DNA from 3 places in the Streptomyces sp. NPDC053069 genome. Region 2 is predicted to be linked to each of the others. Evidence: riboswitches for the same ligand, from Rfam matches in the RefSeq annotation. Region 2 holds a riboswitch; each other region holds the start of a gene.
What was found. A riboswitch is a leader RNA that binds a small molecule or an ion and turns the genes downstream of it on or off. The one in region 2 is predicted to bind cyclic di-AMP.
Positions count from the first base shown of each region.

Region 1: linked by a shared signal. The riboswitch ahead of ACIGXP_RS08745 (peptidoglycan DD-metalloendopeptidase family protein) and the one ahead of ACIGXP_RS12435 (M23 family metallopeptidase) in region 2 are both predicted to bind cyclic di-AMP.
Region 3: linked by a shared signal. The riboswitch ahead of ACIGXP_RS02915 (C40 family peptidase) and the one ahead of ACIGXP_RS12435 (M23 family metallopeptidase) in region 2 are both predicted to bind cyclic di-AMP.

Region 1 covers NZ_JBITZN010000003.1:374,049-376,299, forward strand. The annotation lists gene ACIGXP_RS08740 (SGNH/GDSL hydrolase family protein) at 1-153, opposite strand, end outside; gene ACIGXP_RS08745 (peptidoglycan DD-metalloendopeptidase family protein) at 317-1,243, opposite strand; cyclic di-AMP (ydaO/yuaA leader) riboswitch at 1,248-1,403, opposite strand; gene ACIGXP_RS08750 (alpha-galactosidase) at 1,711-2,251, opposite strand, start outside.
Region 2 covers NZ_JBITZN010000004.1:548,586-550,836, reverse strand. The annotation lists gene ACIGXP_RS12435 (M23 family metallopeptidase) at 1-982, opposite strand, end outside; cyclic di-AMP (ydaO/yuaA leader) riboswitch at 990-1,138, opposite strand; tRNA gene ACIGXP_RS12430 (tRNA-Met) at 1,439-1,512, shown strand; gene ACIGXP_RS12425 (dihydrofolate reductase family protein) at 1,560-2,251, opposite strand, start outside.
Region 3 covers NZ_JBITZN010000001.1:651,131-653,381, forward strand. The annotation lists gene ACIGXP_RS02905 (ATP-dependent Clp protease proteolytic subunit) at 1-272, shown strand, start outside; gene ACIGXP_RS02910 (hypothetical protein) at 280-585, shown strand; cyclic di-AMP (ydaO/yuaA leader) riboswitch at 926-1,153, shown strand; gene ACIGXP_RS02915 (C40 family peptidase) at 1,157-1,630, shown strand.

The DNA.
Region 1 (2,251 bases), on a different contig from region 2:
CGCGAGATTGGTGTATTTGAAGTCGCCCTCGGGCTGCCGGTCCGCGAGCAGTACCGCGAACCGGTCGGCCCAGCCGACGAATGCCCCGTCGGGGCCGGGGTCGCCGACGCCCTCGGTGAAGCTGTCCCCCACCGCCACGTACGACCCGATCACTGATGTGTTGTCACTCTTCGAATCGTCTGCCACGTCGGACCATGATTCACCTTTGGATGTGTCCTACGCGACCGTAGGCAGGGGTTGACGGCCGGTGAGATATGACACCCTTAAATGATTTGCCAACCCGGAACAGGGCGAACACGCCGAAGGACGGACAGCCTCAGACGACGGCGACGCCGTGCTCGCGGAGGTAGCCGACCGGGTCGATGTCGGAGCCGTAGTCGGGGGTGGTACGGATCTCGAAGTGCAGGTGCGGGCCGGTGACGTTGCCGGTGGCGCCCGACAGGCCGACCTGCCGGCCCTCGGTCACGGTCTGCCCGGGCGAGACGGAGAGCCGGGAGAGGTGGCCGTACTGCGCGTAGTGGCCGTCGTTCAGCCTGAGGACGACCTGGTTGCCGTACGCGCCGCCCCAGCCGGCGGAGACGACCGTCCCGGCGGCGACGGCCTTGACCGGGGTGCCGGTCGGTACGACGAAATCGACGCCCGTGTGGTAGCCGCTGGACCACATGCTGCCGGCCACGTGGTAACCGGTGCCGATGGTGGCGCCCGTGACCGGGAGGGTGAAGCCGGTGGAGGTGGCCGGCGTCGTGGCGGCGCCGGAGGTCCTGGGCGCCGGGGCCGCCTGGGGCGTGGAGCGGTGCGAGCCGCCGGACGACCGGCTCGGGGCCGCGGGCTCGGTGCGGGTGGGTGCGGCGTGCCTGCGGGTGGGTGCGGCCTGCCTGCCGAGCGCGAGCTCCAGGCCGGGGTGGATCAGCGACGGGTCGTCGCCGACGGCCTGCCGGTTGTCGGCGTAGAGGCGGTGCCAGCCGCCCGCCACGTGCTGCTCGTCGGCGATCACCGAAAGGCAGTCGCCGGTCTTCACCGTGTAGGTACGGACGCCGGAATCCGGCTGCGCGGCGGCCTTGTGCACCGGGGCCCGAAGGGACTGCACGGCCTGCGCGGAGACGGACTGCGCGGTGCCGGCGGCATGCGCCCCGGTGGTTCCGACGAGCGGGAGGGCCAGGGCGGCACCACCGGTTCCGGCGACGGCGATCGAGCGGGAAAGACGCGGGGTCTTGGGGCGTCGGTGCTTGCCCTTACCAGGCATGGCGCATTCCTCTCCGGCGCCTGCGAGGTGAGCTGTCGGGTTCGGGCTGGAGCTGCCCGGCCGTGCGCGCACGGTTTCACCCCGAGCCTGTCGCGGAGACCGGACAGGCAGTGGTACCTGATGGGTCCCCCGCTCCTGCCGAACACGGGTCAAGTGTGTGGGGCTCCGGGCGGCGGCAGGATTCGGCGTTCCGTCCGGATCGGTGGCGAACGTAAGCGGGTGGGACGCAGGGAAACAAGCAGTCGGTTTCCGCCGTTCGCCTTTCAGAAGATCGGATTCGGGAATTCGCCGTCACCCTCCGTGCATTTCCACCTGTTACGGCCCTTCAAATTCCCTCTTCACCGAGGAAATTACGTGGACATGACGCGGCACGCACCGTCACGAATATGACGCTCCTCACGCGCACCCGACCATGAGTCCGCATTTCACTCCGAGTTTGAATGAAGGCGCCAATTCGGGCAGAAGCATTAGATGCGGCACAGGCGGATAACCGTTGCATCCAGGTCACCTTTGAGGCCGGCGCGCAGCCCGTGGTGCAGCAGTACGGCACCGCGATGGACTTCGCCCGTTTCGCGACATTCGTACGACGCCGCCGGGTCGAGTCCGCGCAGGCGCAGCGCCGGCACGGGTTCGCCGTGGCTCTGCGCCTGGAGCCAGGCGAGGACCACCGTCTCCTCACCCAGGACGTACTGGACGGCGCTCAGTCCACCGGCCGGAGGTCGCAGCCGGTACAGGTCGCCCTGCTGGACGACCGGCCGGATCTCCTTGTAGAGATCGATCCACTGCCGGGCCTCGGCCAGTTCCTGATCGGTCCACTCGGTGAGGTCGCCGCCCACCCCGAGCACGCCCGCCATGGCGCTGACGAAACGGAACCGCAGGCCACTGACCCGACCGTTGAGCTGGGTGTTCGGGCTGTCCGTGACCCAGGCGGCCATGATCCGGGCCGGGTGGATCTGACTGAAGCCGTGCTGGATGGCGAGCCGGTCCAGCGGGTCGGTGTTGTCGGAG
Region 2 (2,251 bases):
CGGCGGCCTGGCCGTTCGGGTGGACCTCCAGGTGGAGGTGCGGGCCGGTGACATTGCCGGTGGCGCCGATGCGGCCGATGACCTCACCGGTCGAGACCTTCTGGCCGACCCGGACGTTGATCGAGGACTGGTGGCAGAACCACAGCTCGGTGCCGTCGTCCAGGGTGAGGACCGTGCGGTAGCCGTAGGCACCGGCCCAGCCGGCCTGGGTGATCGTGCCGCTGTGGATGGCCTTGATGAGGGTGCCGGTGGGGGCGGCGAAGTCGAGACCGGTGTGGTAGCCGGAGGACCACATGGCGCCGGGCTGGCCGAAGGTGCCGGTGATCGTGTACGAGACGACGGGCAGCTGGTACTGCTTGGCCAGCTCGGCCAGGCGCTTGGCCTCGGCCGCCTTCTTGGCGTCGGCCTCCGCCTTCTCCTTGGCGGCGGCGGCCTTGGCGGCGGCCTCCTGCTCCGCCTTGGCCGCGGCGTCGGCGGTCTGCTTCTCGGCGGCGGCGAGCGCGGCGGCGGTGGCCTTGCTGTCGGCCTTGCTCTGCTGCTGCTCGGCCTGGGCCATGATCCGGTTGCGCAGTGCCTCGCCCGCGTCGGAGTCCTTGCTGTCGGCCGAGGTCACGCCCATGGTGCTGAGCGCGGTGGAGTTCGTCCGGGGTGCGTCGGAGGAGTCGTCGCCGAAGAGGTGGCCGACGGAGTCCAGGTCCGGCAGGGATATGGAGACCGGCGGCTTGCCGGTGTTGGCGCTGGCCATGCCCCCCGCGCCGACCGCGGCCAGCACGCCGACGCCGAGGACGGTGGAGCTGCGCGCGAAGCCGCCGCGCTGCTTGGTGACGCGGTGCCGGCCGCGGACCGGGGCGACGGAGTCCTCGGTGGGGTTCCACTCCTCCCAGGGGCCCTCTTCGGCGCGGTAGGTGCCGTAGCCGAAGGTCTCGGGCTCGGCCGGCGCGGGCATGAACGGGGCTTCTGGGGCAGGCCGGTTGGACGCCACTCGGGCGCACTCCTTTCCTTCCTCCGCCTACCGGGTTAGCTGACGGGTTCGGAGCAGGAAGGTCTCCTACGCGCGTATACCAACTGCGGCATTCGCACGATTCACCCCAAGGTGGTGGTTCCCCGGTTCCCTCGCGGGATTCGGCGCGTGCGCACGGAGCCGTCTCTTGTGACGGCTGGGACGACCGCGCTGCGTTATCGAACGTTAATAGACCTGCCGGTTACTTTCCAAGCCGTTCGACTTGATCATTAACGATTTCGGGCGTGGACTTACCGGTCAGGAGCGCCGCAAAGCGGGCGAGTTGTCCGGCGTTCAGGAGTCTCGGCGTTTTTGATGGTGTCTCAGATGTTATGCGCACGGCGGTCGCCCAGTCACCGTGGGTGACCTGGCGGGAGGGGGCCGGGAATACCGGTGTGCGTGCCGCCCTGCGCATGGGGTACTCTGGAGTCACAACGACGCGGGGTGGAGCAGCTCGGTAGCTCGCTGGGCTCATAACCCAGAGGTCGCAGGTTCAAATCCTGTCCCCGCTACTGAAGGCCCGGGGCCGGAATCCAGTGGATTCCGGCCCCGGGTGTTTTCAGCCTCCCAGCAGATGCCTGTTCGGCGCCTTGGCGAGTGCCTCCAGCTCCGGCACCACGGCCACCTGCGCACCGGCCGTGACCAGGACCCCCGTGCCGTCGGCCGCCGAGACGAACGTGTCCGGCTCACGCCACGCGGTGACCACCCTGCGCACCCCCGCCCGCAGAATCAGCTCGGCGCAGGGCGCGGGCCGCGAGGCCCGCCGGGCACAGGGCTCCAGGCTGCTGTAGACCGTTGCGCCGGCCAACCGGGCATCCGCCGGGTCGATCTTCGCCAGCGCCGCCTCCTCCGCGTGGACCACGGGGTCGTCGCCCTCGCGTGAATGGCCCCGGGCCAGCTCCGTCCCGTCGGCGGCGACCACGACCGCGCCGACGCTGAACGCCGTCTCCGACGGCGGGCACAGCGCGGCCAGCTCGCAGGCGGTGCGCAGCCAGTGCCGGTCGGCGGCGACGGGGGCCGGGCCGGTGCCGGGGGCCGTGGGCTCGTAGCGCATGAGGACCACGTCCTCGATGCGGCGGGTCTCGGTGAGGCGCAGCCGGCCGGGCTGGTAGACGCCCGGGCCGAACAGGCGGGGGGCGGCCGGATCGCCGACGAACAGCGGCGCGAGGACCAGCTGGAGCTCGTCGGCGAGGCCCAGCTGGAGCAGCTGGGTGTGGACCGTGCCGCCGCCCTCGACCATCAGGCGCCGTA
Region 3 (2,251 bases), on a different contig from region 2:
CCGGCGCACGCATGGTGATCGAGCAGCCCCGGCTTCCCGAGCCGATGCAGGGCCAGCCCAGTGACCTGCTCATCCGGGCCGAGGAATTGGCAAGGATGCGCGCACTGACGGAGGAGATGCTCGTACGGCACACCGGGCGCACGGCACAGGAGGTACACCACGACCTGGAACGGGACGTGATCCTGGACGCCCCCGGGGCGCTGGCCTACGGTCTGGTGGACGGCATCGTGCCCGGCCGGCGGAGCACGCCCGGCGCACCGGACGCGAGGTGAGCCGCCGATGCTGCCGGAACTGCCGCCCCTGCCCGCACTGACCCGCGCCGAGGGAGATCTGATCGACCGTTACCTGGAGGCGGTCGACCTGCTGGGCAGGATCAATCCGGGGCGGGACGGAGACACCTATCACGGGCTGCGCGCGGCCCAGGCCCTGGTGCGCAAGGCCGCAGAGCTGCGCGACGCCCTCGCGTTGATGCACCAGCGGGGTGAGACGGAGCTGCACGGGAACACGCTGGCACGGGCCCTGCGGGTGCTGGACGGTGCACGCCGCACCGCTCGCGTCACGCTCCCGACCGACGGCGTCGGCTGATCCGGACGCCCGCCCGGCAGGACGGACCCGGATGTCGACACGCGCCGTCCGGGGCGGGCTCGAAACGCCCCGAACGGCGTACCCCCGACCGACGTATATCCAGATCGTTCTACGGACCTCCCGACTTGCGCACCGCGCGGGTCGGCAGCGTGGAGGACGAGGCTCCGTCCCAGGTCGGCGGCTACGGCCGGGATGTGACGGTGCCTCGAACGCAGCCCTGTCCACTCGAACGGGTGAGTGGTGAGTAACGCCACAAATCCCCGGATCCATTGGGATTTTCAGACAGCTGTGAGTGAAGATCCCTGTCTGACGACAAGCCCCCGCCACAACGGCGGGGCGGTCCGGGCGGACGCCGAGTCCTGCCGCCGCACGGATGACCGGTCGACGGAGTGGATCGGCAGGAGTGGAGGACCCGAGCAAGACGGGTCGCCGGAACGGAAGTTCGTCTGTGCGTCACAGACGGCCGGACGTTCCGAGCAGCCCTTGGGGTGAAGCCGCGACGCGGCCGGGCAACTTCGCCAGCCCGAATCCGACAGGTCATCCTTCACAGGCGGCTGACGAAGGGTTGCGCATGACTGCGCTGAATCGTGTCCCGTCGCTCATGGCCCGGGCCGGCACGGCCTCGGCTCTCACCCTCGCCGCCGTCGGCGGCTCGATCGCGGTCCCTGGTCTCGCCACCGACGCCTCGGCCGCCACCCTCGCGACCAAAGCACTGCAGGTCGCGGCCTCCAAAAAGGGTTCCCCATACCAATGGGGGGCCACCGGTCCGCACAGGTTCGACTGCTCGGGGCTGACGCTCTACTCGTTCAAGAAGGCGGGCAAGAGCCTGCCGCGCACCGCAGCCCAGCAGTACAACAAGACGCACCACATCTCGGCCCTCAGCCGTAAGGCCGGTGACCTGGTGTTCTTCCACTCGGGTTCCAACGTGTACCACGTCGGCATCTACGCCGGACACGGGAAGATCTGGCACGCGCCCAGGACCGGGGACGTGGTGAGGCTCCAGAAGATCTGGACCAGGAGCGTCTGGTACGGCCGGGTGAACTGACCCGCCGTCAGGGCAGGAGCGGCTCCAGCAACAGGGCCGCTCCCGCACCGTCAGCGCCACCCCGGTGCCCGCCTGGAGCCCACGGGCGGCCCGGGGCCGACGCAGCCACCCCCGGGGTGCCTCCCACGCCTTCGAGGCAGGGGAGGGTGCTCGACGAGCTTCAGCAGGCCCGGCACGAGCCGGCGCAGCCGACCGGACTGACCGGACGTGCCGCTGTCGGCCGCCGGCCAGGGCCACAGCGGTGGCGCCCGACGAGGCCGACCCGGCGCTGCCCCACACCTACCACCCGGCCGAGACCGTTCCCGTGCCGTCGCCGGGCCGTTGGCACCCGGCCCGTCGCGGTTCCCGGCCCCGCCCGGAGAACACCGCAGGGACTGTCCGGCCGGTCACGACGCCCGCCGGCTCGACGCCGACCAGCCGGTAGCCACCGAGACCACCGCCCCGGGCCCGCCCCACCCTGCCCGTCACCCAACCAGCTCAGCGCCCCGACTCCCCGCCCCCCACACGACCAACCCGACCGTCCGAAGCCGCCGCCACCCTGTCCGTCATCCACCAGCCCCGCTCCGCCCAGCCCGCCTTCTCCCCGCCCAACGCCGTCGCACCCGTCCTCCCAAGCCCTCA